2 regions of the Apilactobacillus micheneri genome follow, and region 1 is predicted to be linked to the other one. Evidence: riboswitches for the same ligand, from Rfam matches in the RefSeq annotation. Region 1 holds a riboswitch; the other holds the start of a gene.

Region 1 (16,768 bases):
GGGTCTCTTTTTGTTAATTTAGGGGGAAAAGTAATGCCAAAATTAGCTTCATCATTAAACAATATATACAATAAAAGTTTAGATTCATTAGCGCCGTCTGGAATTAGAAGTTTTGATAAAAAGATTTCTAATATTGATGGAATTATTAAATTAACAATTGGAGAACCTGATTTAAATACTCCTGAACATGTTAAAAAAGCGGGTGCCGATAGCATCATGAATAATGATTCTCATTATTCCACTCAAAGTGGTAAGCCAGAATTAAGAGATGCAATTTCTAATTATTTAAATAAAATGCATAATTTAAATTATGATGCTGAATCTGAAGTTGTTGTCACTGTAGGAGCTACTGAAGCAATTTATGCAGCTTTTCAAACCATTTTAAATAAAGGTGATAAAGTAATTGTTCCTACACCAACATTTGCTTTGTATTTTCCTATTATCAAGATTTTAGGTGCAACTCCTATTAAGGTTGATACTTCTGATAATGATTTTGTTTTAAGTCCAGAAAAATTAAAAGAAACATTAGATAAAGAAGGTTCATCGGTTAAGGCTGTTTTATTAAACTATCCTGGTAATCCAACTGGAGTGGAATATTCAAAGGATGATTTACAAAAATTAGCTAATGTTATTGAAGAACGTAAATTATTTGTCGTTTCTGATGAAATTTATAGCGATATTACTTATGATGTAAAACACTATTCAATTGCTGAAATATTACCAGAACAAACTTTATACATTAGTGGATTGTCAAAATCACATGCTATGACAGGCTATCGAGTGGGTTATATTTGTGGTCCTAGTCCAATTATTAAGAAGTTATCAATGGTGCATGCATTTTTAGTTACAGCCACTACTAATTCTGCACAAATTTCAGCAGCAGAGGCGTTAAAAAATGGAATGCAAGATCCAGTTGAAATGACCAAAATTTATCAAAAACGTCGTGACATTTTGCAAAAAGGATTAACTGAATTAGGTTTTGATATGCCACAACCTAAAGGTGCTTTTTACATGTTTGCCAAAATTCCAGATCAATTTGGTCAAGATGATGAAGCATTTGCATTAGATTTAGCTCAAAAAGCTAAAGTTGGTGTAATTCCAGGAAGTGCATTTGGACCTGGTGGTGAAGGGCATATTAGATTTTCCTATGCAGCATCTGATGAAACTATTCATGAAGCACTAAAAAGACTGAAAGCATATTTAAACTAGACTATTTGGGGGTAAATATTATGGATAGAAGAATACCAAACATTATGGGCACTCAACACCCAGATAATGCTAATGTTCCATTTTTTAAAAAAGATGGTGAACAATTTGTTTCAGCTTTTAATGAAATTAATGAGGCATATCAAAATTATGCTGTTTTGGATGCTGATGAATACATGTGGGATTGGGAAGGTAAACATGCTGATTCATCAGTAATTGATCGATTATATTCAGAACATTATGAATACTTTAAGCAACATCCATTAGGTAATGACAAGTTTCTTACTTTTAGATTACCTAATATTTGGGAAGAAAAGGGCTATAGCCTCATGCAGGCCATGACAACCATTTTATTAGCTGAAGATTTTGCTGATGATTTGAACTTTAAAAATCGCCCATTATTTGAAGCAATCTTACCAATGGCTAGAACTGCTGAGCAATTATTAAAAATGGAAGAAAAATTTTCTAGTTTGGCTCATTTTAAAGACCAAGAATTTGGTAATGGTCACAAAAATACTGATCGCCTAAGAATGATTCCATTATTTGAAAGCTTTGAAGCGCAATATAATGCACCTAAAATTTTGCAAAAATATGTAGAACTTTATAAGAAAAACTTTGGTGAAGATTTAAAATATATGCGTGTATTTTTAGCTGGTTCTGATTCAGCACTATCAAATGGGTTCTTAAACAGTATTATTGGAAATAAATTAGCCTTGACCAAGTTAGGTGAATTTTCAACTGAATCTGGAATTGATATTTATCCAATTGCTGGTACTGGTAGTACTATTTTTAGAGGTGGATTATCTCCTAAGTTAGTCGATCGTTATCTAGAAGAATTCCCTGGATTGAAAACAGCAACCATTCAATCAGCATTTAGATATGACTATCCACTAGAATCGGTCGTTAAACCAGCAATTGCTAAATTGCGTGATGGACTACAACATAATGCATTTAAGATTATTAATGACGATGATCAAAAAACTTTATTGGATGTTGCTGACAAGGCAGCAGCTGAATATCATAAAACATTGGATCCACTGATTAATGATTTACAATCTGTATTTGATGCCTTTCCAAAGCGTCGTGATCGTCACCAACATGTTGGAATTATTGGATATTCTCGTGACGTTGATGGTTATAAGATGCCCCGTGCAATTACATTTACCGGATCATTATATTCAGTTGGAGTGCCACCAGAAGTGCTTGGAACTGGTCGTATTTTGCAAAAATTAGATAAAACAGAATTTAAAACTTTAACTCAATACTATCCAAATATTAAAAATGATTTTAAACATGTATTAAAATACTTTAGTACAGATGCTTTAGATTCATTAATTAAACAAAATAATAATTGGCAAGGCGTAAAAGAAGATGTTGATGCCATTCAAGATATCTTTGGGATTACTGTTGGACCAACTAATGAAGATGAAGTAGAACATGCTAAATTAGCGAATGATTTAGTTCGAATTGATGATGCAGAAGTGCGTAATATTTTAATTGAAAAAATGGCTAAATTAAGACATTTCTTAGGTTAATAAAAAACCACTACTAATTAATTTTAGTAGTGGTTTTCTCTTTTATTTTACATTTTTATGATGGTGCATTAACCAAACTAGCATTATTGTAACTGCCATCATAATTAAAGCAGCTATCCAGTAAGTAAAATGCATTCCAAATAAGAACCAATCATCATGTCCAAATGGATAAGTCGTGATTGAGCGATTAGCTTTAAAACTCATTCCAGTATATAACAACGATGTTGATAGGGATAATCCAACGGTAAAGCCGATATTACGACTTAATGCGAGAACTGATCCAGCAACACCTTGTTGTTCCTTGCTGGCGTTTTCCATTACCATTGGATTGTTTTGGAATAATCCATTAGCTGTAGCAAATACCATAAAACCAAATAACAGAATTGCTATTGGCCAAGTTGGTTGAACAACTGCAAAGATGATTTCTGCAATCACAAAGATAATGGATGCTCTAAATGACATTTTAACAGCACCATACTTATCACAAAGCACACCACCCAAATAAGCTGTAAAGACATTGACAACCGGTAAAACACTCATCATGAAACCAGTTTGCGAAGGGGAAAATTTTAGATTATCTTGAATATAAAATGGCAATAACACGTTATTAAAGTAAATAATAATATACATGAACATTAAAGAAATAATACTGATTGTAAAACCAGGATTTTTAAATAATGATAAATCTAAAATTGGTTCTGAAACCCTTAACTCAATTCTAATAAAGCCAATAATCAAAATGGCAGTAATAATGAATGCAATAATCACTCCTAAATTACTAAAACCAATTTCTTGGCCGGTAAAAATTGCCACAAAGAATAGACCAATAGCGAGTGCTAATGTTATAAAACCTAAATAATCAATATTTAATTTAGGTTTACTTTTATCAGGTTTGCTATAAACAAACTCACCAAAGATAAAAGCTGCAATTCCAATTGGCACATTGAATAAAAAGATCCAGTTCCAACTAGCCACTGACAAGATGATTCCGGCCACTGCAGGACCAGCGATGTATCCTAATTGGCCAATTGTGGTATTAATACCTAATGCTTTACCACGTGAACTAAATGGCACTGATTCAGTGATAATACCTAAATTGGTTGCCATAGTCATGGAGGCACCTAATCCTTGTAGACAACGAGCAATTAACAAGACAACTAGGTTCGTACTAATTCCACAAGCTAATGAACTAATTGTAAAAACTAGAGTGCCAAGTTGAAAAATTTTAGCCTTACTTAATTGGTCACCAAGTTTACCAAAAAGAATCAATGACATACATATTAGAACTAAGTATGCTGATGAAATCCATTCTGCTTGATTCATTGGCACGTTCAAATCTTTAGAAATTTGCGGTAATGCAGTATTTACAATACTCATATCAACCGTTCCTAAAAATGAAACAATTGCTACGGATAAAATAATAAGCATCTTTTTATGCTTCATATTTTCACTCCCTTAAGTTATTTATTTAATATTGTATCAGATAAAATGTACTTGCATTAACTAAAAAGGCATCCACTTTGAGTGAATGCCTTCTTTTATTTGATTGAATCAACAAATTGTTGATAATCTAATTCTTCACCGGTATCGGTAAAGTTAATATTATCGATTTTCGCAGCATGTAAATTTTCTTCTGAAATTGATAATTTGCCAACAAAAGTGGCATTACCAATTAATTCAATCCATTGATTATTGGAGGTGTTATGAACTTTAGTTTGGACCATTCCACCAGGATTATATACATAAATAGGTTCTTTGGTATTTATTAAATTAGGGAAGTTAATTGCAAATGCTAATGAAGTTGCTGACATTCCAGTTCCACAAGCATTTGTAAAACCGACACCACGCTCATAAGTATGTACAAATAACTTATTGCGACTTAATATTTTAGCAAAATTGACATTAACACCGTCAGTAAAATAAGGGTTAGGGTCATTTAGTTTTTTACCAATCTCTCCTAAAGTGTCATTTAAATCATGATCATTTTCTACAAAACTAATTAGGTGTGGATTAGGAACTGCAATTGCAGTAAATCTCAGATGGTCGCTTAATTGTGGTAATGCAGTGTTTAAAATGCTAGTAGTATTTAAATTTTTAAATGGAAAATATTTACCATCAAAATAAACCGGTGATATTTCGACACTAAAAGCAGCAACATTATGCGCCAAGTCTGCATGTCGGTTTACTAACAAATCAGCTGATTTAGTTTCTACTTTAAAGCTATCTTTATGGTATTTATTAGCTAAATATCTGGCTACACATCTTAAGCCATTACCACACATTGAGGCTTCACTACCATCAGCATTGATTACTCTCATTTGAGCTAAAGCATCTTGATGACTTGATTCATCAACAACTAATAAGCCATCTGCCGGATTTAAATCATTATCTTCACTAGTTATTGATCTTGTTAGTTTTATTAGTTCATTATCATTAAGCTTATTATTGAGTAATGTTTGATCTAAAATATAAAAATGGTTTTCAGAACCATGGACATAAAACAAATTAATCATATTAATTACTCCTTATTCAAAGAATTCATTGTAGATACTTTTAACAGCTTGATTAGCATTAGCTTCTCTAGTCCCAATCATGATAGAAATTTGAGAAGCACCTTGGTTAATCATGTGGATAGGGATGTTTTCATTAGTGATTGGATCAATAATGTCACTAATAGTAGTTGCAGCATCACGCATACCTTCACCAACCACCATGATAATAGCATAATCGTCAATCCAATTTAATTTATCAGGTTTGATACTTTCTTGAATTTCTTTACATAAGCTTTTAATTGTAATTTTGTCTAAACTTTCTTTATTAAAAATAACGGTTAAGTCATCGATTCCAGATGGCATATGTTCGTATGAAATATTATATTTTTGAAAAATTTGCAGTAATTTTAAAGTTATTCCAACTTCTTTATTTAGCAAGTATTTGTGTAAATAAAGTGCTGAAAAATGTTTCGATGATGACACTCCGGTAATAGGATGCTCAGGTTGAAATGAACCTTCTGGCACAATTAATGTTCCAGGTTCATCTGGCATATTAGTATTTTTAACGTTAATGGTTACATTCCCCTTAATTGCAGGGATAATAGCTTCATCATTAAAAACGGAAAAACCAGCATATGCAAGTTCACGCATTTCACGATAAGTCATCTTTTTAATTGGAGCAGGGTGATTGATAATTTTTGGATTAGCAGAATAAATTGAACTAACATCAGTGAAATTTTCATACATAGGAATGTTTAATCCGTTTGCAATAATGGATCCAGTGATATCTGAACCACCACGTGCAAAAGTTGCCATATTCCCATCTTTAGTATATCCAAAGAAACCAGGAATAACTAATTTTTCATTACCATAACCAAAGTGTCCCAAATTTTCATATGTTTCTTTGAGCACATCGGCAGCATTAGGATCATCTTTGGAAACAACAATGCCTAATTCTTTAGGATCTACGAACTTAGATTTAATGTTTAAGTGATTTAGCACAATTGACATTAATTTAGCGTTCATTCTTTCACCATGTGCTTTAAAAGCCGCCAATAAATATTCGTTATTAGGATATTTTTGTTTAGGTAGATTATTAAAAATACTTACAATTGGAGCAAATTCATCATCACTAATATCATATGTATCAGCAATATCTTTATATCGTCCAATAATATTATTTAAGATATCTTTATAATCTTGTTTATTAATCACAGCTTTTGCATATTGAATTAATAAATCGGTTACTTTAATATCATCATCAAATCTTTTACCAGGAGCTGATAAGACGATGATTTGTCGTGTTTTATCTTTTTTGATTATATTAATTACTTTTTTATATTGATCACCATTAGCTAGTGAACTACCACCAAATTTTATTAACTTTGTCATCTAATATCATCTCGCAATTTAATCTTTCTAATTAATTTGCATTTTAACATTAAAATTAAATTAGACAAGCAGCATATTTATTTGATGGATGCATTTTTAAAATGTATATATAGTAAATAAAAAATATGTTAGAAAAAGTAGTTGACTTAAGCGGGTAAATAGTTTTATTATGTAATCAATCGAAGAGGTCGCAACCGAGAATATTAGATAAACTCAGTCACTACAATGATTTTTAAAGTTTGTTGAAAGGCAAGGTTGCCGAAGCAAAGACTACTTGTGGGTAGTTGTTTGCTGGGACATGATTTAATAGATCATGGACTGTCACAAGAAAATATTTCTTGTGGAGCGCTTTCGACAATTGAAACCGAAAATGAGAAGAACATTAAATTTGGATTCTTTTGTACGAGTGTAACCACATTCATGCAAAGGAATCCTTTTTGTTTTCAATTGGCCGAAATCGAACGAATACATTCGATAGAAGGGCATGTTTATTATGACGAAACAAATAACAAAGCAAAATATTAATGAAGCAGGTCATTTAGAAATTGGTGGGTGTGATGCCATTGATTTAGCAAATCAATTTGGGACTCCACTAGTTGTATATGACACTGGAAAGATTAGATCACAATTCAGAAAATTTAAGGCTGTTTTTGAACAAAGTAATACTGATTATGCAGTTTGTTATGCTAGTAAGGCTTTTGCGAACACTGCAATGTATCAATTAGTTAATCAAGAACAAGGTCACATTGATGTAGTTTCGGGTGGAGAATTAGCAATGGCATTACATGCAGGTTTTCCAGCAAGCAGAATTAGCTTTCATGGTAATAATAAATCTAAAGACGAATTAAGAATGGCTTTGGAAAATCATGTTGGAGTAATTATGTTAGATAATTTTCATGAAATTGACTTATTAAATCAATTGTTGACTGATATGAATACTAATTGTGATGTTATGTTAAGAATTACACCTGGAATTTCAGCACATACACATGAATTTATTCAAACTGGTCAAACTGATAGTAAATTTGGCTTTGACCTAGAATCTGGTGAAGCTAAAAAAGCTTTTGAAATTGTGCATGCCAATAAATCAATGCATTTGTTAGGTATTCATGCACATATTGGTTCACAAGTTTTTGAATTAAAGGGGTTTGAGATGGCTGCTAGTAAGCTAGTTGATTTAGCAGCTGAATGGAAACAAGAATATGGATATGAAGCTCAAGTGATTAATGTTGGTGGTGGCTTTGGCATTCAATATACAGATGCAGATGATCCATTAAAGCCAGAAGCTTTTGTTCAAAAAATTGTTGAGACTGTTAAGGATAGAACTAAAGCTAAAGGCTTAAAGATGCCAGCTATTTGGATTGAACCAGGGCGTTCAATTGTTGGAAATGCTGGATATAATCTATATCGCATTGGTTCTAGAAAAGATGTTCCCGGTATTAAATCATATGTTTCAGTTGATGGTGGTATGGGTGACAATATCAGACCAATGTTGTATGACGCTAAATATGAAGCAGCAATGGCTGATCATCCATTACGTAGTTCAATTGAACATGTTCATCTGGTTGGTAAGTATTGTGAATCAGGTGATGTTTTAATTAAGTATCAACCATTACCAGCAACAAAACCAGGGGATGTAATTGTAATGTTGGATACTGGTGCTTATGGTTATTCCATGGCATCTAATTATAATTTGAATCCTAAACCAGCAATTGTTTTTGTGGAAAATGGTAAAGCACAATTAGTCACTCGACGTCAAAATTATACAGATTTATATGCGCTAGATAATCAATTGAAATAAAAGGAGACATAAAAATGGCAAATTTAGATGCACACGAAATTATTAATTATATTGGAAATGCAGAAAAGAAAACTCCAGTTAAAGTTTATATTAGTGGTCAAATGGACAAAATCGATTTTTCAAGTTCAATTAAAGTTTTTAAAGAACAACATACAGCTACTATTTTTGGTGATTGGAAAGATGTAGAAACATTGATTCAATCCGATTTGGTTGATGATTATGAAATTGAAAATAATGCCCGTAATTCCGCAGTGCCTTTATTAGATTTAAAGAATGTAAATGCGCGAATTGAACCAGGTGCAGTTATTCGTGATCAAGTAAAAATTGCTGATAATGCAGTCGTTATGATGGGTGCCATTATAAATATTGGTTGTGAAATTGGTGAAGGTTCCATGATTGATATGGGAGTTGTAATGGGTGGACGTGCCCTTGTTGGTAAGCATTCTCATATTGGTGCTGGTGCTGTCTTGGCTGGTGTAATTGAACCAGCATCAGCTAAGCCAGTTCAAATAGATGATGATGTTTTGATTGGTGCCAATGCAGTAGTTATTGAAGGAGTTCATGTTGGAAAAGGTGCAGTTGTAGCAGCTGGTGCAATTGTTACTTCAGACGTTGCTCCATACACAATGGTTGCTGGTACTCCAGCTCGTAAAATTAAAGATGTTGATGCTAAAACTCAATCTAAAACTAGTCTGGAAGATGATTTAAGAAAGTTGTGATTTAAATGGCTGAAATTAATTTAATCGATATTAGGCGTCATTTGCATCAGATTCCTGAATTAGCATTACATGAAAATCAAACCCACGATTATTTATTGCATATAATAGGAAGCTTTAATCAAGAAAATGTAACTATGGGTGGCATTGAATCTTTACCCACCGCTATTTTGGTAAGAATTCAGGGTAGTAATCCTAAGCGAACAATTGGTTATCGAACTGATATTGATGCATTACCAATAGAAGAAAAAACTAATTTGCCATTTTCATCAACTCATCCAGGAATTATGCATGCCTGTGGACATGATGTACATATGACGGTTGCTTTAGGTATCTTACATTATTTTACTGAACATCAGCCTAAAGATAATTTAGTATTTTTCTTTCAACCAGCTGAAGAAAGTGAAAGTGGTGGCCGTTTATCGTATGAAGCCAATGCATTTAGTGGACCATTCAAGATTGATGAATTTTATGGATTACATGACAATCCTAGCTTACCGGCTGGATCTATCGGATGTCGAATGGGGACTTTATTTGCTGGTACTACTGAAATTAATATTGATTTAACTGGTAAGGGTGGTCATGCTGCTTATCCTCAAAATGCTAATGACATGGTGGTAGCGGCCGCTCAATTAATTAATCAAGTGCAAACGATTATTTCTCGTAGCATTGATCCCATTCAAAGCGGAGTTATCACTTTAGGAAAAATTGAAGCTGGAACTATTCGGAATGTAATTGCTGGCCATGCCAGAATTGAAGGCACTATTCGAGGATTAACCCAATCAATGATTGAATTAATTGATCAAAGATTAAAAGATATTTGTCATGGCATTGAATTGAGCTATAACTGTAAAGTTGATTTAGAGTTAAATCAAGGTGGTTATTATCCAGTGGAGAATAATTCAGCATTGACTAAAGGCTTTATTCATTTTATGAAAAATAATTCAGATGTTGATTTTATTGAAACCAAGCCAGCGATGACTGGAGAAGATTTTGGTTACTTATTATCTAAGATTCCAGGAACGATGTTTTGGCTCGGAGTGGGCGATGATTCATCATTGCATACAGCAACTTTAACTCCTGATGAAAGTGCGATTGATAAAGGCGTTAATGCAATTATTAGTTTCTTAGAAAATCGAATGAAAGAATAGGTGATAATTATGTTTGAAAATGTAGATTTAATGACGGCAATTATTACGCCTTTTGATAATGATGGCAAAATTAATTTTGATGCTTTAAAAGCGATTACTGATCATTGCTTAAACACAGGTAATCGAGGATTTGTTATTGGTGGTACTACTGGAGAAACTCCTACATTAACTCATGACGAGAAAATTGAACTATATCGTCGCTTTGTTGACATTGTTGACGGTCGCGGTTCAATTATTGCGGGAACTGGTAGTAATAACACTCAAGAAACCATCGATTTTGCTAAGGAAGTTAGTATGATTAATGGTATTGATGCCGCTTTAGTAGTTGTTCCTTATTATAATAAGCCTAATCAGCGTTGTATGAAGGCTCATTTTGAAGCAGTTGCTAAGCAATCTAATGTACCATTAATTATTTATAATATTCCCGGTAGAACTGGCGTCACTATGAGTAATGAAACAGTGATTGAATTGTCTCACAATGAAAATATTGTGGGAGTAAAACAATGTACCTCAATGGAAGATTTGGAATATCTAGTTGAACATACTGATGATAATTTCAATATCTATACCGGTGAAGATGCACAAGCATTATTCGCTAAGTCAATTGGTGCAAATGGAGTTATTTCAGTTGCATCTCATATTTATGGAAATGCAATGCGTGAAATGTATGATGATTTAGATTCTGGTAATTATAAAGCTGCTGGTGCGATGCAAAGAAAATTAACGCCAAAGATGTCAGCATTGTTTATGTATCCATCACCATCACCTGTAAAAGCAGTTATGAGCGCGCAAGGATATCAAGTGGGTGCTTGTCGTTTACCAATTCTTTCATTAAATGATGAAGAAAAACAACATTTAGCCGATAATTTAGACTTAAGTCATGATGCATTATTAAATTCTTTACCAAAGGAGTTAAAACTATGATTAAAATTTTATTAGCTGGTTTTACTGGTTCAATGGGACAAAAAGCAATTAATTTAATAAATAATAATGATGATATGCAATTGAGTGGTGTTTATGCACCACATTGTACTGACGATCATGCTAAATATAATTTGTCCAATGAAGTTAATATTTATAATTCATTAAATCAAATTACAAATGATTTTGATGTTTGGGTAGACTTTACTCAACCTGATGCGGTTTATGAAAATACTAAATTTGCTATTGAACATAATATCCATCCGGTAATTGGTACTAGTGGAATGAGTGATGAACACCAAAAAGAACTAATTAGCTTATCCAAGGATAAACAGGTGGGTGGTATTATTGCACCTAATTTTGGCTTATCAGCAGTTCTGCTAATGAAATTTGCTGGTGAGGCTGCTAAATACTTTCCTGATGCTGAAGTAATTGAAATGCACCACCAAGATAAAAAAGATGCACCATCGGGAACTGCTTTAAACACGGCTAAAATTATTGGTCAAAATCGTGACGATAACGCAGTTAGTGATGATGAAACTAAAGATAATTTATCCAGTTCGCGTGGTGGTACATATGATGGTGTGCATGTTCATGCAGTGCGTTTGCCAGGATATGTTGCCCATGAACAAGTCTTATTTGGTGGGGCTGGCGAAGCCTTAACTCTTCGTCAAGATTCATTTGATCGCGGTTCATTTATGAAAGGGGTTAAAGTTGCAATTCAAAAAGTTAGTGACTTAGACCACTTAGTAATTGGACTAGAAAATATTCTATAGAAAAGATGATACAAAATGCCGGAATTATCTTTGGGATTAACGCAAACTTATAATCAACGTTTGAATTCAATTCAACCTTCTAACATTAGAGGATTTGATACCCAAATTTCTAAAATAAAAGATATTATTAAACTAACGATTGGTGAACCGGACTTAAACACTCCTGATCACATTAAGGATGCTGCTAAAAAGAGCATTGATGCTGATGATTCTCATTATTCAAATCAGGCAGGTAAATTACAATTACGTAAAGCCATTCATAACTATTTGTTTAAAAATTATGAATTAAATTATAATGCAGAAGATGAAATTGTAGTGACCATTGGTGCTACTGAAGCTATTTATGCTACTTTTGAAACATTGCTTAATCCAGGAGATGCGGTGATCTTGCCTACACCTTTGTTTTCACTATATGAACCTATCATTTCTTTATTAGGCGGTAAAGCCATTGATTTAGATACTTCAAATAATGGATTTAAATTGCAACCAGATCAATTAAAAGCAGTATTGTATAAATATGGTGATCAAGTTAAAGCAGTATTACTTAATTATCCAGGAAATCCTACTGGTATTGAATACTCACCGGATGAAGTTAAGTCACTGGCAGATGTTATTCAACAATATAATATTTTTGCAATTACTGATGAGATTTATTGTGAACTAACATATGATGTTAAGCATAAGTCCTTAGCTAGCTTTCTTCCAGAACAAACTATTTATATTAATGGCTTATCTAAATCACATGCTATGACTGGTTGGCGAGTTGGTTATGTTTGTGGCCCCCATGCATTTATTAAGAAGTTATTAATGGTACATGCATTTATGGTTACATGTCCACCAGACGTAACTCAAATAGCTGCTTATGAAGCGCTTAAAAATGGTTTAAAAGATCCTAAAAAAATGCGTGATATTTATAAATGTCGTCGTGACTTTATTAGTGAAAAATTAACTAGTTTTGGTTTTGAAATGGCAATGCCTAGTGGGGCATTCTATGTATTTGTTAAAATCCCTGACCGTTTTGGTAAAGACGATACCAAATTTGCTTTATCTTTGGCTAAACAAGCTAAAGTTGGAGTAATTCCAGGAAGTTGTTTTGGTAAGGGTGGCCAAGGATACATTCGCTTATCTTATGCTGCTTCAGATGAAAATATCAGAGAAGCAATGAATAGAATCGAACAATTTTTAAATAATTAAAGAAGGTAATTATGATGAAGGAATACAATGTAGCAATTTTAGGTGCAACTGGTGCTGTTGGAATGAGAATGGTTGATCAATTAGCTAATTCAACAGTTCCAGTTAAATCATTAAAACTATTAGCTTCAGCTCATTCTGCTGGGAAGCAAATGGAATTTAAGGGCGAAAAAATAACAGTGGAAGAAACTACGAATGATTCATTTGATAATGTTGACTTAGTATTAGCCTCAGCTGGTGGAGCTGCTTCTAAAAAATTCTTACCAGAAGCTGTTAAGCGCGGAGCTGTCTGTGTTGATAATACAAGTGCATTTAGAATGGATCCAGAAGTACCATTGGTTGTACCTGAAGTTAATCCGGAACAGTTGAAGAATCATAAAGGGATTATCGCCAATCCTAACTGTTCTACTATTCAAATGGTAGTAGCTTTAGCTCCAGTGTTTAAGAAGTATGGTTTAAAGCAAGTTATTGTTTCTACATATCAAGCTGCTTCTGGAGCTGGTCAATCTGCTTTAAATGAATTTTATCAACAAGCAAAGGATTACCTAGATGGTAAACAAATGTCTGCTGATATTTTACCAACAGCCGGTGATAAGAAACATTATCCATTAGCATTTAACTTACTTCCTCAAATTGATGTTTTTGAAGATGAAGGATATACACATGAAGAATGGAAAATGATTCATGAAACTAAGAAGATTATGCTTAATGATATGAATGCAACTGATTTAAAAGTTACTGCTACTTGTGTTCGTGTTCCAGTGCCTATTTCACATGGTGAATCTGTGTACTTCGAGGTTGAAGATAATAATGCTAGTGCAACTGATATTAAAAAGACGATTAGTGATGCTGCAGGAGTAACTTTACAAGATGATCCAGATCATCAAGTATATCCTCAACCATTAAATGCTGAAGGCAAGCGTGAAACTTTCGCTGGAAGAATTCGTCCCGACCAAGAAAATAAGGGATGTTTTAATATGTGGGTTGTTGCAGATAACCTCCTAAAAGGAGCCGCTTGGAATACGGTTGAAAATGCAGAACGCTTAGTTGATGAAGATTTGGTCAGGGTACCTAAAAATCATTATCAAGGCTAAGCAAATAAAAAGTAGTCATCAGATAAATTCTGATGACTACTTTTTATTTGCTTAGCCTTGCTTGGCATTCTTTACATAAGCCATAAACTTCAACATGACTTTGTCTAACTTTGAATCCAGTTTGTTCTTCTGTAGTTTTACTTAATGATTGTTCTAAACTCTTATAATCTGGATATTCTACATCAATAATTTTACCGCAGTTTTCACAAATTGCATGGAAATGTGGATTGCCAAAGAAATCATAACGAATACCACCATCTTCAGCTGGTAGTTCAATAATAATTCCCAATTTTTCGAATAGTTGTAAACTATTATAAATAGTGGCAACACTCAGATTAGAGAATTCCTTTTTTAATGCTTCATAAATAGTATCTACAGAAGGATGATTATCATGATTAATCAAGTACTTTAAAATTATTTGTCTTTGGGGAGTAATTCGAATCTTACTTTCACGCAAAGTATCTAAAGCTTTTTGATATGTTTCATTGGGCATCTAATATCCCTCCTTAAATAATAAGCTAGTTTAGAATTATTATTATCTTAATAATAAAATTAATTATATAATAAATCAAACAAATAGCTATTAAATAAAGCTGAAATTAGTAAAGTTTTAGATGACGTTCAATTTCTGCATTAGATGGATAAACATTATAACTGAATTTAGCAGTAGGCCAGTAGTTTTTAGCTAATATATGAATACGATTGATTAATTCTAATTCTAAACCAGTGTCCATGCTATCAATAGCTTGAATATAAATAGTAGGGGCAGTATCGTCCTCGCTAATATTAGCAATACCACCCATACCCATAAATTTATGATTTTCTTTATCTTCAATTCCCCATAAAAGGGCTTTTTGTCTCATAACATCTTTCATGGCCTCATTGATAAAATCGCCAGTTGATTTAATATCAGCATTTTTATCAAACTTTTTTTGAAAATCAATAACATCCTGTAGTTTAAATTCTGTTAACCAATCTAACCTTAAATGGTTAGTTAAAATTGGGTGTATGCCTTCAAAACTTTTCATATTAATTAAGCTCCTTTATTAAGTTCGTAGCTTAATTATATTCCATAAAAATTGTTTTTAAAAGAAATGTTTATTGATAGAAGCAGTCTGTTGTTCAGACATACAACAACATCCTCCAATATATTTTAATCCTATGTTTAGCCATTCTTGGACTAATTTATTAAATTCTTCAATGCTAATTCCTTGATTATCCCATTCTTTAATCTTTGGATTATAATGAGCACCAGAATTCGGAAAAGCAATTAGATCTTTGTGTGCGGGCTCATTATGAATGATTGCCTTTAATGCATTTGTTACGATTCGAGGGTCAGTACAATTTAATCCATAGGCAATCACATTTGATTGTTTTTCTAAGAATGATTGTACAAATTTAAAATTGGTTCCATCTGCTAAATGTGTAGCATCTTTCATAGAACAAGCTACGATTGAAGGAATATTAAATTGTTTGGTAAATTTAACCAATGCTTTTATTTCTTGAAAATTAGGTAGAGTTTCTAACAATAAAACATCAACTCCAGCTTTTACCAATATTTCAATTCTTTCTTTATGAAATTGTATATATTTATTTTCAGTTAAATGATAGTTACCAGTATATTCTGAGCCATTAGCCAAATATGCTCCATATGGACCAATTCCAGCTGCCAACCAAGTTGGATGATTTCTTGAAAGCTTTTGAGCATCTTTAGCAACATCAAAAGCTTTTTTGATCAATTTACGAGCTTCTCTATGACTATAGCCAGCATTTTTCATCAATTTACGAGCTTCTCTATGACTATAGCCAGCATTTTTCATTAATCCACTAACACTGGCTTGGTAGGTATTAATCGTAGTCATTGAAGAACCAGCATTAAAGTATGATTTATGAACATCTTTAATCAAATCACTATGATCTTTTAATGCTTTAGCTGTCCATAATTTGCCATTAAGCTTTAAGCCACGTTCTTCTAGACCGGTTGACATTGAACTATCAATTAAGATTCGTTTTTGTTGATTTGACCATTCTGTAAAGTTATTCATTTTTATTCAGCATCCTTTCTTGAGTAAAATATTTTATAAGATACATAGCAAATAATTGAGAAAGGAATCCCAATTATAATTGCAATTCTTTGGTTAGGATCAAAAGCAATTCCAATAAGTGATAATGAACAGATGACAATTACTAACCATGGCAAAATTGGATAAAATGGGGCTTTATAAGATAATTCAATTGTTGAATGTCCATTTTTAATAAATTGTTTACGAAAATTTAATTGGGCCCAACCGATAATTAGCCAAACTATGACAACTGCGAATGCCGAAATAGCTGTTAATGCTAAGTAAACAGTATTAGGTGCATAAATACTGGAAAACAATGCTAGGAATCCACCTAAAATAGTTAAACTCAGTCCATATATCGGAATGCCATTTTTACTTAATTTTGATAATTTTTTGGGTAACGTTTTCTTTTCAGCTAATGACCAAATCA
Region 2 (16,768 bases), 150 kb from region 1:
GTATCTTGATTTCTAAAATAAGCTAGTGTATAACGTGCATCGGAACGAATCTCATCACTGATTAAGACTAATCCTAGTAAATTAACATTATCTAGTGGTTGCTTTAATTCACCATTTACTTTTGCTAAGCATAATACTCGATAGCCACTCAAAGTATAACTATCAACTGTTTGTTGCAATTTGTTATCCATCTTTTTTATAACGAACTGTGGCGCACCCATTACATAATTACCATTATTAAATTTAGCCCCACTCCACTTTTTATCAGAAGAAAATGGAACACTTTCCACTAAATTCCAATTTGGATTATCAATGGATTTTTTGATTGCTAAGGAGGTTTCATTGTCATCCTCACTAGAGTAAACAATGCCTCCCAAAGCTGATTTCATATTTTCTTTTGAGGTTTGACCAATAGGCAAAACATCTTCAAATTTGAGATTACCGGTGGTGATAGTCCCAGTTTTATCCAAACAAATCGTGTCTACTCGTGCCAATGTTTCAATCGCTGATAAATCTCTTACCAGTACATTTTTCTTCGCTAATTTCATCGCTGATACTGCTAATGTAACTGAGGATAAAAGTACCAGGCCTTCAGGAATCATCCCAATCATGGAAGCAACTGTTCCTAGCAGAGCTTTATTAATATCATCGCCTGATAATAATTTGATTGCTAATAAAGCACTGCCTAAAGGAACAATAATAAAGGTAAGAATTTTAATAATACGGTTGATAGTATGGAGCATCTTACTATCAGACTTTTTATCAGTTTGGTTAACTTCTGATTCCATCCGATTAACAAATGTATCATTACCAACTTTAGCCGCTAAGATACGTGCACTCCCGCTTAGAACAAAACTACCAGAAGTAATATGATCTGAAGCTTTTTTAGCAATTGAATTAGTTTCACCAGTAATTTGTGATTCATCTACTTGTAACCCAGTTGCCGTTAAGATTTCACCATCAACTGGCACTTGGTCACCGTGACTAAGTAAAATTACATCTCCCAAAACAATTTGTTCAGGATCTATCTCCTGCACATTACCATCACGAACAACCTTAATCTTACTTTCAGACAAAATGGCCATCTTATCTAGTTGTCTTTTAGAACGAATTTCTTGAATACTACCAATTATAGTATTTGCCACGGCAATTATTAAGAACAATAAGTTTTTATAATCACCTGTATATAAAACCATTAACGCTAACACAATGTTAATTAAATTAAATAATGTTAATGTATTGTTTTTTAAGATTTGTGAAATGCTTAATGTAAAATCATGACTTTTATTATTGTGAAGACCTTTTGCATATATTTTACTTACTTCAGACTGGGTTAAACCCTTCTGGCTGTTTACTTGTTCTGCCAATATCTCACCTCATTTATGTTTTTTGATTGATTTTATTCATAACTTTGTCTTACTATTAAATTACTTTAAATCCAAGGAGGATCATTATGCCTAATTCAATTAAAGATACAATTAAATTAGCTGATGGGAACCAAATGCCAATGGAAGGCTTTGGAACCTACAAATTAGCAGATCAAGATACTATGGATGCAGCAATTAAAACTGCATTTGAAAGTGGTTATCGTTTATTTGATACTGCACAGTTCTATAATAATGAAGAACTACTAGGTAATTCAATTAAAAAGCTAAAAATTAACAGAAAAGAAATATTTCTTACCACTAAGATTCCTGAACCAAAACAAGGCTATCAATCAACTTTAGATGCAATTGATGAATCACTAGAAAAATTACAAACTGACTATATTGATTTACTATTGGTACACTGGCCAATTCACTCTCAATTTTTTGATACTTGGCGTGCCTTTGAAAAAGCAAAAGCAGAAGGTAAAGTTAAATCAATTGGAGTAAGTAATTATCATCAAACACACCTTGATTTATTATCAACTACAGCTGATGAAATGCCAGTAGTTAATCAAATTGAAGATCACCCATATCTTACTCAAGAACCAATGATTGAGGCTAATAAGCAAAGAAATATATTAACTCAAGCATGGAGTCCAATGGGTCGTGGAGCAACCTTAAACGATGCTACGATAAAAGACATTGCTGAAAATCATGGTAAATCTACTGCTCAAATTATTTTGAGATGGCATTTACAACGTGGAATTGCAGTTATTCCAAAATCCAGTAATCCTGAAAGAATCAAACAAAATGCTGATATCTATGATTTCAACTTATCAGATGAAGAAATGAAACAAATTAGTGCATTGGATAAGCAAAAACGTACTGGTGACGATCCAGAAATCGTATATGAAATTGAACACCAATATCCTACTCATTAATTTAATCATTTACCATTTGCATTATTAAAAATTAATGATAACATTATAAATGTAAATTAAATATATCTAAGGAAGAGGCGCAATTATTATCAGTAGACTTAAGTAATGGTTTAAGACATGTTGATATAAGTTGAAAGGAATAATTGCCGAAACTATTAATTTGCTTAAAGAATTAATTTGTTGGGACTTAGCTCAATAAGCTAAGAACTGTCGTAAGTAAACAACTTACGGGGTGCTTTTAAGGTAAACTAACGATAAAATAAAACGTTGATAATACTTTAAGGGGACTATTCCAATTTGAATAGTTCCCTTTATTTATTAACTTGGCAATTTATACCTGTGAATTATAAATATTTCAATTTGTTTTATCAATTAAAAGTATCTTCCTCATTGAAGGGAGTAATGTTTCATGGAAAACATGAAGAGTCAAAAGAAGATTTCTACAATGGGATTAGTATTAATTATCTTTTCCACCATTTTTGGAATCTCCAATTCACAAACAGCCTTTTATCAAATGGGCTATTCAAGTATTATTTGGTACATATTAGGGGCAATTTTATTCTTCATCCCCACTAGTTTAATGTTTGCTGAATATGGTTCAACTTTTAAAGATGCTCATGGTGGTATCTACTCATGGTTAGAACAAACTATTGGTAAGCGTTGGGCATTTATAGGTAGTTTTACCTGGCTAGCTGGTTGGGTCATCACATTAGTTTCATTAGTTACTAACATGTGGATTCCTTTAGCCGTTACTATCTCTGGTAAAGATACTACTGGTAGTTGGCATTTATTTGGTTTAGATTCAACCGCTACTATTGGAGTGCTGGGAATTTTAGTTATTATGTTTGTAACTTGGCTAGCTTCCCGTGGTATGAAATCTATTGCCGGATTATCCTATGTTAGTGGAATTATTGGGATTGTTGATTTAGTTATCTTTGTTGGATTATCAATCTTAGTATTAATGGCTAATCATGGCCAGTTCGCCGAACCCATTAATATGCATAATATGGTAGCTTCACCTAATCCTGCCTTTCAATCACCAGTTTCAATGTTTTCTTTCTTAGTTTATGCAGTCTTTGCATATGCCGGAATGGAAACACTAGGTAGTATTACCGATAATACTAAGAATCCTAAGAAGACATTCCCTCGTGCTGTTATCATTGCTACTGTTGTAATGACTGTTGGGTACCTTCTAGGCATTCTAATGTGTGGAATTAGTGCTAATTGGCTTCGTGATTTAGGCCATAGTGATATTAATTTAGGAAATGTTCGTTTCGCCCTACTAACTAATTTAGGGGTTGAATTTGGACATAACTTCCTACACTTAAACACCGGTCAATCATTATTAATGGGACAATGGGTTGCTAGATTTACTAGTTTAACTGGTTTCATCAGTTATTTAGGTGAATTTATCTTCTTAACCTATGCTCCAATTAAGTCATTTATTGAAGGTTCACCAAAGAAGTTATGGCCTAAGACTATGACTAAGCTTAATAAATTCGATGTTCCTGCCCATGCACTTTGGGTTCAATGTTTGGTCATTTGCTTAATTATTGCCGGAGTTTCATTTGGCGGATCATCAGCTCAAGCCTTTTACACAATTTTAACTGATATGAATAATATGACTACTGCGGTTCCATACTTATTCTTAGTTATCGCCTTTCCACTATTTAAGAAGAAGATTACACAAAATAAAGATGGCTTTATTTTCTATCAAAATAAGGTATTTACGAATGTAACTACTGTAATTACAATTTTTACATTAGCATTTGCTATCATTTTCACCACCATTCAACCTTTGATGGATCATGATATTCAAACTGCATTCTGGACTTTGTTTGGACCAGTCTTCTTCATCATTGTGGCATGGTTATTCTATTCACATGGTGTTAAAAAATTAAATCAAGAATAAAATTACTTAAAAAAGCCCAATTTACTGCAATGTAAGTTGGACTTTTTTGGTGTTTACACTTTTGTTATCATTAGTCGCAAAAGAAAGAATTAATGTATAAAATTACTTTGCAAACTATTTAGCTTTTTTACAGGCTTATTTTCGATTATGTTTTTAGGCTTAAATTACGCTTTCTCTGATGGTGGGATTGGTGGACCAGCATATATAAATGGTAGTTTAACTACTAAATCACTTTACATATCACTACTGATATTAATTTTTTCATTAATATTCCAAGCAATTTTGTTATTCATAAAAGTGAATAATATATTAGCAATAATTGTCACAGCAATAATTTTAATAACTGCATTATATAGTTTATGTATCAATTTTGCAGGTCATCAAATGTATATTGCTGCAATAATATCAACAATTCTATTTCAACTTGGTAATAGTGATAGTTTAATCAATAAAAATAAAGAAGACTAATCATTTGCATTATAGTTAGGTATAGGGTTTATTATAATTGAACTTAATCAAATAAAGGAGTGTTTTATAATGACTTTACAAAACAAGGTAATTGTTATCACAGGTGCTAGTTCTGGTATGGGAGCTGCAACTACCAAAAAGGCAGTTGCTAAAGGTGCCAAAGTTGTAATTGGAGCTAGAAATGAAGAAAAACTAAAAGCAATTGCTGATAGCACTGAAAATCCAGCCAATGTTGTTTACCAAAAAACTGATGTTACTAATTTAGAAGACGTTAAAGCTTTAGTAAAAACTGCGGTTGATAAGTTCGAAAAAGTAGACATTATTTATAATAATGCTGGTATTATGCCACAAGATAAGTTAGTAGATAGTGATCCAGAATCTTGGAAAGCAATGTTTAATACTAACGTTATTGGTGTTCTAAACGGAATTAAAGCTACTTTACCAACTATGCAAAAACAAGGTAAAGGTTTAATCATGGCTACTGATTCAGTTGCTGGTCATGTTGTTTACCCCGGTTCTGCTGTATATAACAGTACTAAATTTGCTGTTCGTGCAATTATGGAAGGATTACGCCAAGAAGAACACGGTAATGGTATTAAGACTGGTATTGTATCTCCAGGTGCTGTTAATACTAACTTAGTTTCAACTATTGGTAATAAACAAATCAAAGATGCTATTGCAAAAATGTCACAAGATTCAAATATGGCATTATCAGCTGAAGATGTTGCTAACTCAGCTATCTTCATGATGGAACAACCTGATAATGTTAATATGAATGAAATCTTAGTTCGCCCTACTGGACAAAGTATTTAATGAAAATTGCAGAAGTTACCCATAAATATAATATTTCTAGACAAACTTTATATTATTGGGAAAGAATCGGTTTACTATATACAATTGCTAAAGATAGTAATGGCTATCGTAATTACGATGAAGAAAATTTAAAACAAATTGAATTCGTTTCTTGTATGCGTAATGCTGGAATGACTGTTAACAAATTAAAAAAGTATATGGTTTTATATAGTTCCGGTGAACAAACTTTTGGACAAAGGAAGCAATTAATTGCTGATCAATTGGACGAAATTAAACATCAAATTCTAAAATATAAAAATGCTCAACAAGTTTTAGAATATAAATTAAATCACTATGAAGAACTAGAAAATAGTTTTAACAAAAAGAATGCTAAATAATAATTATTTAGCATTCTTTTTGTATTGTTTAATTAATGGATAATATTTTGTTATTAACGCATGATGATATTTTGGTGATCTATCATCACGTACAGCTTTCCACAAAATTGCAGCAACCTTTATTGGGGTATTAAAATCTTTGTATGCATCATCTTTATAAAAGTCTCGTAAAAAATGATTCCATTGATATGTATGTTCTTCAGAATTATTTATAACCTTACTAGGATTATTTATTATTGCAATCAAATCTTTAACCGTTGCCCTACCATCATTATTTTTTTGCACATCGCGCATTTTAATGGCCATAGACTTTTTAAAATGAAAGTTACTAAGATTAAAATAATTAGCAAAATATTTTCGAGCTTCATTATTTAATTTAAATCCTGAATTCAAAAGTTTAGTATCTAACTTAATCTCTGAAAACTGCAAAGATCCTTGCCTATTCAATTTTCTTAATGGCTTAATATCTTTTGGTAACACACCATGTAGCATTTTTAAAATAAAATCATTTAATTCAGCTTTAGTCCCATTTGCAGGCAATCCATATTTTCTACAAAGATTTTGCAAGTCCTTTTTATAAAAATAGTGATTATTAAAATACTCGATGGTTATCATTTATATATTCAACTCTTTTCATAAAAAAATGTACATGCTAAGTATAGCATGTACATTTTAATAATTTGTTATTGATATTATTTATCTGAGTCGGCTTTGTTAGTCATTTCAGACATTTTACCTTTAGCTTTACCAGTCATTTCAGAAGCCTTACCTTTGGCTTTGCCAGCTGCTTCTGAAGCTTTGCCCTTTAAGTCACTAGCAGTTTCACTAGCCTTATTCTTGATATCATCAAAATCCATAATATCATCTCCTTTAACTATGTTGTAACACTCACATAATTTGAATTCAAAGAATACGACTTTTAGTTAGATTTCGTCCCTAATTTTTTGAGCTTTTTCAAAATCATTAGTAAAAATACCTTGGATGCCAATTTTACATAATTGATGGATTTCCATGTCATCATCAACGGTCCAAATTCTTTCATGATCTTCAATACCAGGAATGTATGTACCAGGATGTAAACTATTAAGATGTTCACTTTCCATAAACATTTTAGGATCTACATTCATTCTTTTATCAAATAAAAAGTTATAGTCTTGATCAGGATCAATTCTTTGTGCCACTTTAATGCTATCAATATTAAATGAAGAATAAATCACTGGATACATTAAGTCAGTATCGTTAACCATGTTCATAACTTTTTCTTCGATATCTTGATAATGAATTTTATTAGTTTTAAATTCAAGATTTAATCTGATATCTTTACCGGCAAATAAATCTAAGAATTCAGCTAAACTTGGAATAGGTTCCCCATTAGCTAATTTAAATTTACGTAAATCTTTAAAATTATAAGAATTAATTAATCCTTCGCCATCAGTAGTGCGATCAATCTTTTCATCATGCATAATCACTGGTGTTCCATCCTTGGTTAAATGAACATCAAATTCAACTGCATCGGCATTATTGTCGATACAATATTTGAAGCCTTCTAAAGAATTTTCAGGGAATTTAACCGGAATACCACGATGTGCAAAAATCATTGTTTTCATAATATATTATCTCCTTACTATATACTTCATTTTAGACCAAATGTGCTATATAATAAAATCAATTAGTTTATATAGGAGATAGAATCATGAAAAAAATCCTAGTAGTGCTAACAAATACAACTAGATATAAGCATACAAATGAGCCAACTGGACTTTGGCTAGGTGAAGCCACAGAATTTGTCGACATCATTCATGAAGCTGGATATTCAGTTGATTATGTTAGTCCTAAAGGTGGGTTTGTACCAATTGATCCACGTAGTATGAAATACGTAAATAAAAATATTATGGAAAGTTATGAAATCGGTGATTTTCAACAACGGGCGCTGTGTAAATCTTTAAAACCTAACGAAATTAACCCCGATGATTATGTCGCTATTTATTATACCGGCGGACATGGAGTTATGTGGGACTTTCCAAATAATGTAGAATTACAAATAATTGCAAAAGAAATTTATAATAACAATGGTTTTATTACTTCGGTTTGCCATGGTATTGCTGGTTTAATAAATATCAAGGATGCTGATGGTAAATATATAATTGACGGCCGTAACATTACTGGTTTTACTAAATCAGAAGAAATGTTGGCTGGTAAAATGCGATTTATTCCATTCTTAAATCAAGAAATTACTGAAAAACGTGGCGCTATTTTTCAAAAACGTCGTGCTTATAGAGAATTTGTTGTCCAAGATGGTCATATTATTACCGGACAAAATCCTTTTTCTGCTAAAGCTGTTGCTAAAATGTTAATTAGTAATTTAAGTCATTAAAACCAAAAGCAGACTCAAATGAGTCTGCTTTTTATTTTATAATTTTATTTAATCTTTGCGCTAAAAAGACAGCAATTACTGCTTTTAAAATGTCCCCCGGAATAAATAAAAAGTTAGCATAAAATGCATTAAGAATTGAAATGTGACTTTGCCAACTTAACCATAAAATGGCTAACACATAAGTAAATATAATGGATGTAAATATGGTTGCAATCAATAATGAGCCAAAATTATTTTTCCAAGGAGTATATTTGCTAATTAAATTATTAATCAATGCAATCAGCATTGGTGTAAAAATCCACGCAAATAAATAACCCGCTGTTGGGCCAACAAAAACGGCTAAACCACCTTGAAAACCGGATAAAAATGGTAGTCCCACCATTACTAACAACGTAAAAATTAATACTGAAAAAGTTCCCTTTTTTCCACCTAATAAAATTCCTGCCAGCATAATCCCAAAATTTTGTAGCACAATTGGCACTGGGATTAATAAAACAGGGATTCCAGGAAACATCCCTAAAACAATAATTAAAGCCGTCATTAAAGCAATCTGGGTTAAATCTTTAGTTTTCATAAGTTACCTCACATATGTATTAGTTAACCTAAAATATAAAACAAGTTAACAATTAACTATAATATATTTAGTTAACCGATAAGTCAATTAAAGTTAACAAAAAAGCACATAAGAATATGTGCCTTAAAAATGAACTTTAACTACTTCACCAGTCATAATAACCTTAGTTTCATTACCATTATTTAAAATTAATCTGCCATGGTGATCAAAATCAAGAACTTTACCAGCAATTAAGCCTCTATGCGTTTCAATTTGAACTTGATGATTAATCAACATTGATAACCGACGATATTCATCCATAAATTCACCCTTTTGATAATTAGGATATAATTTATAAAATTCATTCAAAATATCAGCAACTACTTTATTCTTATCAACCTGATTATTACTAATGGCACCGATTGGTCGCCCCATATCTTTAGGAAAATTATTAGGGTTAAGATTAATCCCAATGCCAATAACTAATGCAGATGGATGCATTAGTTCAACGTCCATGACCGATTCAGTTAAAATTCCCGAAACCTTTTTATTATTTACATAAATGTCATTAACCCACTTTAATTGGAAATTAACGTTCGGATATGATTTTTTTAAACCATGGACTGTCGCAACTGCTGTCATAGTAGTTATCAAGCCACCATCAAAAACTGCATTATCATTAATTGGTAAAATCATGCTCATATAAATTCCTGTATCTTTAGGTGAATAAAATTCACGCCCACGACGCCCATGACCAGCAGTTTGTTTATCAGCTACAATAACCATTGGATCAGTTATCTTACTTTGACTTAATAATTTTGTAGCATAAGTATTAGTGGAATCCATTTCATTAAAAGTTTGAATTTCAAATGGTGCATATAAATTTTGTTGAATCAATAATCGATCAAAATTATTAGATCCAACATATTTATACCCAGCATTTTTCTTACTTTCGATTTGATGGCCTAATTGTTTTAAATTACGAATCATCTTCCAAATCATCGTTCGACTAATTGATAATTTATCGGCTAATTCATTTCCTGATAACCATTCATCTTTATGCTTAATAAATAAATTTAATAATTGATCAGTTTGCATAATTTTCTCCTTGATTTATCTTTAATACAAATCATATCACAAAATTAAAATGTTGATATAGCAATGATTCATCGAACATCTTAAAAAAATAAAGCGGCTACTAAAAAGTAGTCGCTTTTTTAATCTATTTTTAATTAGTCAATTGTAATTGCAGCCTTGATAACTTCACGGTTAGTCATAGCTTGGTATGCATCGTCAATATTATCTAGGTCAAAGCTCTTAGTAAAGACTTTTCCTGGATGAATTTCTCCATCTAAGACAGCTTTTAATAGAACATCTTTATCATAAGTTGTTACTGAAGCAATTCCACCGGATAATGCAACATTCTTAATGAATGGGGTAACAACATCTGGGTTCTTAACGTGTGGAAGACCAACACGACCAACACTTGCACCTGGACGAGCAACCTTAAGTGCAGTTTCAGTTGATAGTTCAGTACCAACACATTCAAGTACAGCATCAGCACCTTGATTATTAGTTAATTGCATAACCTTTTCCACAGCTTCGTCACCACGTTCAGCAACAGCGTCAGTTGCACCAAATTCAAAGGCTAATTTTTGACGATCTTCATGACGACTCATGATGATAATCTTTTTAGCACCCATCATTTGTGCAGAAATAACTCCACATAGACCAACGGCACCATCACCAACAACGACAACTGTATCACCCTTGCTTACTTCAGCAGCATGAGCAGCGTGATAACCAGTAGCCATAACATCAGATAATGCTAGTAATGAATCTAACATTGCATCACTGTAATCATCAGGATTACCGGGAACCTTAACTAATGACCATTCAGCGTGTTGATAACGTAGGAATTCAGCTTGAGCACCAGAAGTAGTATTATCTTTGTGGTTCAAACAGTTACCATCATATCCAGCACGACATGCAGCACATTTACCACAACCATGGGTAAATGGAGCAATCACAAAGTCACCAGGTTTTACAGTAGTAATATCTTTACCAACTGATTCAACAACTCCGATAGCTTCATGACCACCATTTTGTGAATTCTTTTCCTTATCAGATAATCCACGATATGCCCATAAATCAGAACCACAAACACAAGTACGAACAACACGAAGAATTACATCATCGTCAGCTTGAATTTGAGGTTTGTCAACATTTTCAATCTTAACTTTGCCTGGTTCAACAAATAAAGTATTTTTCATTTTATGCGCTCCTTAGTTAAATTATTATATAAATACATTCTCTTATATCAAAATTTTAAATACAAATAATTTGTTTGCTAAATTATTTATCAATATTAATGTACTACCTATAGTGAACTATAGGTCAAATATTATGCATCATTGGTTGTAAATATAATCTAACTTTTCTATACTAGTTATAAATACATAAGGTGGCGTTTAATATGGCTCTAGGCGAAAGATTAAAAGATATTCGAGATGATAAAGACATATCAATTCAAGAATTGGCTGCTAATACTAAGATTTCAGCAGATAAACTTTATAATTTTGAAATTAATAATGAAAAACCTAATATTTTCCAATTGGATAAATTAGCTCAATTTTATAATTTATCATTATCAGATATTGTAAATAAAGAAGAAGTAGAAAAAGAATTAAAGATTCGATCATGGATTGCTAATTTGATGATTATACCAGCAGTATTTTCATTTGAATTTATGAATGAAAATATCTACATAAGTATATTTATGATTTTTATCATGTATGTAATCGGCTTTTATAGTACCCATTTTGGTAAAATGACGAGAATTATGGAACAATTACAATTCGAAAATCCACTAGTTTCAATTATTAAACGATATCTAAATCGTAGACGTTCATACATAATCTCTTTTGCAATGTTTACATTAGGAATCATTATGGCAATAATTAATTATAAGACTAGCTTTGGTTTTGGAATCTTATTAGCATTATTTGGATTCTTTTGTATTCTAGCTTCAGCTATGATATGGGATTCTAATAAGAATAGTAATCATTCAAGATAATAAAAAATAAGCATCAATAATGATGCTTATTTTTTATACGTTCCAAGTAGAACCATTTTTAACAAATTTAGGTGCTTTATGCTTTTTGATGTCTTCTTCAGCATCGCTAACTGCTTGTTCACGAATTGATTCAGTGTAATTAGATACCAATTCGATGAAATCATCATCTGATAAATTAGTATCATTTTGATCATTGTATTCTTTAGCATACTTTGCTTGAAGTGCTTGACCAATCTCTTCTACTTCTGCATCTTTTAAATCAGAAATAACTGCAACCCATAAATTGTACATGTAATTAAAAACAATTTTATCGTTAAACATTTAGACATCTCCCCAGATATATTCGTATTATTATAACTACAATTTTACTATACATATTAGGTAATTTGTATGGATAATTTAAATTTGTTGGAACCAAGTGGTCTTGTATTCACCCAAAAATTATCTTAAAATTTGCAATAACAGTTAGGAGATGTGACATTATGAGACTAATTGGTCAAAGATTAAGAGTCATTAGATTGTCAAAAGATATTAGTATTGAAAGTACTGCTCAAAATACTGGCCTTACAGAAAAAGCCATTAAACAATTTGAATCTGGTTATAACATCCCCCAAATTCAAGATTTATATCAGTTTAGTCAATACTATCAAGTTCCATTAAATTCCTTAGTACCAGAAAAGAAACTCAAATCGCAAATGCTAACATATGATATTTTTATTACATTACTTATCATTCTTTATCTATTAATAACATCATTTGGTAACTTAGACGTTGTAGACTTACTTTTACCAATTGGAATATCTAATATATTTATAGATCCTATTAAAATACATAATATCGCTAAAAGTATAAATATAGAAGATCCCATTTTTTCGTTTATAGCAAAATACACTAACCATAAATTTGCTAAAGCATTGATCTGGATTTTATTAATCATATCTATATTAATTTTCATAGTAAATGCTGTGAAATTTTTATTTATCAAACCTATTATTACTACTATCGTATTATTAATATACTTGGCCTTTTTTACAGCGCTTTATTTTAAGAAATTCAAAAAAAAAGCATAATGGATATCCTCCACTATGCTTCTTTTTATCTCTGAATACCTGGTAATAACCAAAAACCAGCGACTCTCAATACATCATTAATAATTTTAGGAATATCACGTGAATTATTTTCTAATGCCTTAAATTCATCCTTGGATTCAAAGACCACATACTGATCTAACAAATATTTACCGCCAGTAATTAGCCGAGCAGTTTTAAATAAAGTGTACGAACGTTTCATATGTGAGGCATTAGAAATAATAGTAACTGTTTTAGCACCATTTTCATTCAATATATCAGTTGAATTAACAGTATTTTGGACAGTATCCCTCGAATAAGTTTCTTCAAAAATGCGTTTAGCTTTAATGCCATGATTAATTAGCCATTGTTTCATTACCTTCGCTTCAAAATCTGGTTCGCGAGGCAATTTCCCTCCACTAACTAGTATTCTTGTGTTAGGCATTCTTTTAGCTAATTTTAAACCGGCACGTAGACGTTTTTTTAACTTTAATTTCATCTGACCTTCAGCGGTTAAAGAAGCGCCTAAGATCACAATGAAATGTTTACTATTATTATCATCATAAACACGATTCAAATTAGTCGTGAGACGAATTGTTTTGAGTTCTTCCAAATATTTTAGCCACCCTGCAACTTGTTTCGTCTGTTGACTATCAATTTGATTTAATCGTGACAACGAGTGTTTAAATGCCTTATGATTCTTATTAAATTGCGTATAAACAGCCAAACTTAATAGAGCTTGATAGTTGTTAGGATTAATCCGCAAAATTTTTTGCCAAATACCGGTAGCTAAATTTAAATGTTTGCTTAATCGATACATGGAAGCTAAACCTAATAGATATTTTTCATTATTAGGTGAAATCTTCAAAGCATCTTTAAATAACTTAATTAAAGTTTCATTATTGTATGATTTATTCATATTGTCATGATTAACTGATAATAACACCGGCTTGTACCAGTAGTTATAGCGAATAACGGCATCTAAGAAATTCAATTTTTCAGGATTACTAATAATTCGTTTTAAATACTCCTGAACTGAACTATAAGAATAGTTAGAATCATATTCTTGGATATGCTTGCCATTGATTGAAAAGCTGGAAATCTTGTTCACCGCTTTTGGCAATACCTTAGTCGCAACATTTGATTTTAATAATTTCATTATTAAATCACCTCAGTTTCAAAAACTAACGTCTATGAATTAAATCGATTATAAGACTATTTGTGAAAAAAGGTAATTATTTTGAATTAAAAGGGTTATCGTTCATTATAATTGGCATTTTTCAGTCAGTATCTTTACAATAGACTTACTAAGTTTTTAATCTAAAGTTAAGTAATAAAAACTATAATCTAAATAAATTTTTAAATATGGAGTTCTGTAAATTATGAATAATGAAGAAATGGAAAATCACAATTTAATTACTGCATTCAAAAAAATGTGGTCAAACATGTTCTATATTGAAGGAAAAACTCAACGTGTTGATTTTTGGTTAGGATATGTCACTGTAGCTATTATCGATCTACTATTTTTTACCCTTGTTTTAGGGACCAATAGTAGTTTATGGTCAGTCATTTTATATTCAATTGTCAGTGCTTTTGGCTTAATCATGACTTTTACTGCAGCTATTCGTCGTCTGCATGATGCTAACTTTTCAGCTCACTTTTTATGGCTATTATTGATTCCTATTTTTGGAGTAGTAATTGTTTTTGTTTTATTGATTACCCCTAAGTCTGATGAAAATCGACACGCTCCTTCTACGAAACCAGCGGGGATGAAATGGGAAAGTAACATTTTAAATTGGTTAATTATTATTATTACCGCATTGGCATTATTTGGAATTAATGAATTGATTTCAAATGCTGCTAATAGTTCTAATAATAAAATTGATGTTACTAATACTTCTGATAATGACGATTCCAGTAGTATTGATAGTAGTTCTTCATCACAAAGTAGTAGTTCTTCTTCTGAGCCATCTAGTGAAGCTAGTTCTAGTGAAGAAAGCTCCTCTTCTTCATCGGATGAAGATCATGATAAACATGATGACGATGATAATGATGAAGATAAAGACAAAAATAATGATGATCAAGATCAAGAAGATCAAAATTCAGCTAGTGAACAAAGCTCTTCATCTGAAGATAATAATAAAGAAAATGCAGATAATCATGATGATCAAGATAAGTCTGATAATCAATCAAATGATGACAATAATAAGCAAGATAATAATGATCAACAAAAACAAGAAGATAACAAGAAAACCGATAACCAAAGTAATGAACAAAGTAAACCTAATGATGATCAAAATAATCAACAAAGCCAAAATGAATCATCAAATCAACAAGAAAATCAGAACAGTAATACAAGTAGTTCAAGTTCAAATTAATTAAATAATAATGTAAAATAAAAAAGTTTCTCTTTATAAATTAAAGGGAAACTTTTTTTATAAATTAATGTTTAATGAACTTCACATACCGCTTATTTGCCGTTATATAATTACCATTAAATAGGCGAAGGCGATAGAATGTCCCCATTTTATTTACTGATTTAACTTTAAAGATAGAATTATGTTTATATCCTCTAACTTTCCCAGTTAAATTAATATGACGGTATTCATTCAACCCTTTTGCGATTACACGAACACGTTTTATATTTTTTTCATAATATAGTGGTAATACATAGTGAGTATTAGCTGTTATATATCCAACATGATTGTGATGTTTTTTTTCAATTTGATTGGTATACGGATTAATCATAATTACCTTGTATCTTAAATGACCTTTGGATGATTTGGCATAGTCAATCACCTTAAACATTGGTCTATTAATTCGAATATGTTTCTTAAAGCCACGAATTTTATAACGATAAGTAAAATAATTTTTTCGATACATATTTAAACCTTTTATCGCATAAATACGTTTGCCAAATAATGACTTCTTGATATGTTTCTTAACCTTTTTGTTTAAAACATATTTATGACTATTTGATAAATGATTATTATTGTAAGATTCATGGTTACTAGATGAACCATTATTTAAATTATTGTTATTTTCAATCTCTCCACTGTTATTAAAATTGTTGCTAGAATTATTAATGACAACAGAATTGCTAGTAGTATTACTTTCACCATGACTATTATTGTTAGTAACTGGTTTATAAGTTACGTAATTCATAATATCGCTACTATTGACTCCAACATTATCAATAGCACCTATAACATCTTTATCAGGCAAATAGCCACTAATGATAGGTGAAGAGACTGGTTTAAACGTATTAGAAGTAGCGCTCCAAGTACTATAAGTGGTATTATTCAAGACTGGATCATAGATTTTATTCCTGCTAAATACTATCTGTTGATCATTTTCTGGAGCTAATGTTTTGCCATTTTGATCTTGATATTTAACGATTGAAGTAACAATTTTTTGCTCTGTGGTATTACTAATATTATGAACAAGATGATAAGTATATATATCATTATTGTTATCCATCTTAATACTAGGAGTCCCGTTAAATGGATTGCTAATGACTTTAAAATTAGGATTAGTTAATATCGACTCATCTGGTGAATAATTAATTGTGCTATCCGCATTACCACTAACAGTATCTGTTTTAAGAATCTGTTTAGAAGTATCATCATAGTAATTTATATAGGAGCTAACCGTTTTTCTCACTGTAATTGTTTGAGTAATCGGTTGAAATGTAAAATTAGGATTAATAGGAACAGAATTACCATACATATCCTTAGCATGTCCTTCACCATCAGGCACTATATTATAAGTAACTTGATAAGTATCTGGAGTTGTAAAAATATTATTAGCTGGAAGATCA

The links. Region 1 has a riboswitch for lysine ahead of lysA (diaminopimelate decarboxylase). Riboswitches for the same ligand answer to the same signal wherever they lie in the genome.
Region 2: another riboswitch for lysine. It lies ahead of yjeM (glutamate/gamma-aminobutyrate family transporter YjeM); the one in region 1 lies ahead of lysA (diaminopimelate decarboxylase).

The regions. Positions count from the first base shown of each region.
Region 1 covers NZ_QUBI01000001.1:157,339-174,106, reverse strand. Annotated here, with positions in the region: gene DY123_RS00940 (aminotransferase class I/II-fold pyridoxal phosphate-dependent enzyme) at 34-1,209, shown strand; gene ppcA (phosphoenolpyruvate carboxylase) at 1,230-2,741, shown strand; gene DY123_RS00930 (MFS transporter) at 2,784-4,184, opposite strand; gene dapF (diaminopimelate epimerase) at 4,280-5,254, opposite strand; gene DY123_RS00920 (aspartate kinase) at 5,267-6,625, opposite strand; lysine riboswitch at 6,800-6,985, shown strand; gene lysA (diaminopimelate decarboxylase) at 7,119-8,426, shown strand; gene dapD (2,3,4,5-tetrahydropyridine-2,6-dicarboxylate N-acetyltransferase) at 8,441-9,145, shown strand; gene DY123_RS00905 (N-acetyldiaminopimelate deacetylase) at 9,151-10,293, shown strand; gene dapA (4-hydroxy-tetrahydrodipicolinate synthase) at 10,303-11,217, shown strand; gene dapB (4-hydroxy-tetrahydrodipicolinate reductase) at 11,214-11,990, shown strand; gene DY123_RS00890 (aminotransferase class I/II-fold pyridoxal phosphate-dependent enzyme) at 12,006-13,184, shown strand; gene DY123_RS00885 (aspartate-semialdehyde dehydrogenase) at 13,196-14,275, shown strand; gene DY123_RS00880 (Fur family transcriptional regulator) at 14,319-14,768, opposite strand; gene DY123_RS00875 (hypothetical protein) at 14,875-15,303, opposite strand; gene mmuM (homocysteine S-methyltransferase) at 15,361-16,320, opposite strand; gene DY123_RS00865 (amino acid permease) at 16,323-16,768, opposite strand, start outside.
Region 2 covers NZ_QUBI01000001.1:307,671-324,438, forward strand. Annotated here, with positions in the region: gene DY123_RS01590 (HAD-IC family P-type ATPase) at 1-1,367, opposite strand, end outside; gene DY123_RS01595 (aldo/keto reductase) at 1,454-2,308, shown strand; lysine riboswitch at 2,373-2,554, shown strand; gene yjeM (glutamate/gamma-aminobutyrate family transporter YjeM) at 2,718-4,220, shown strand; gene DY123_RS01605 (hypothetical protein) at 4,368-4,688, shown strand; gene DY123_RS01610 (SDR family oxidoreductase) at 4,758-5,501, shown strand; gene DY123_RS01615 (MerR family transcriptional regulator) at 5,501-5,878, shown strand; gene DY123_RS01620 (SAP domain-containing protein) at 5,882-6,493, opposite strand; gene DY123_RS01625 (LEA domain-containing protein) at 6,571-6,735, opposite strand; gene DY123_RS01630 (glycerophosphodiester phosphodiesterase) at 6,802-7,485, opposite strand; gene DY123_RS01635 (type 1 glutamine amidotransferase domain-containing protein) at 7,572-8,252, shown strand; gene DY123_RS01640 (biotin transporter BioY) at 8,284-8,826, opposite strand; gene DY123_RS01645 (biotin--[acetyl-CoA-carboxylase] ligase) at 8,950-9,903, opposite strand; gene DY123_RS01650 (zinc-binding dehydrogenase) at 10,038-11,078, opposite strand; gene DY123_RS01655 (helix-turn-helix domain-containing protein) at 11,282-11,881, shown strand; gene DY123_RS01660 (hypothetical protein) at 11,915-12,202, opposite strand; gene DY123_RS01665 (helix-turn-helix domain-containing protein) at 12,364-12,951, shown strand; gene DY123_RS01670 (YdcF family protein) at 12,977-14,107, opposite strand; gene DY123_RS01675 (DUF805 domain-containing protein) at 14,331-15,326, shown strand; gene DY123_RS01680 (mucin-binding protein) at 15,391-16,768, opposite strand, start outside.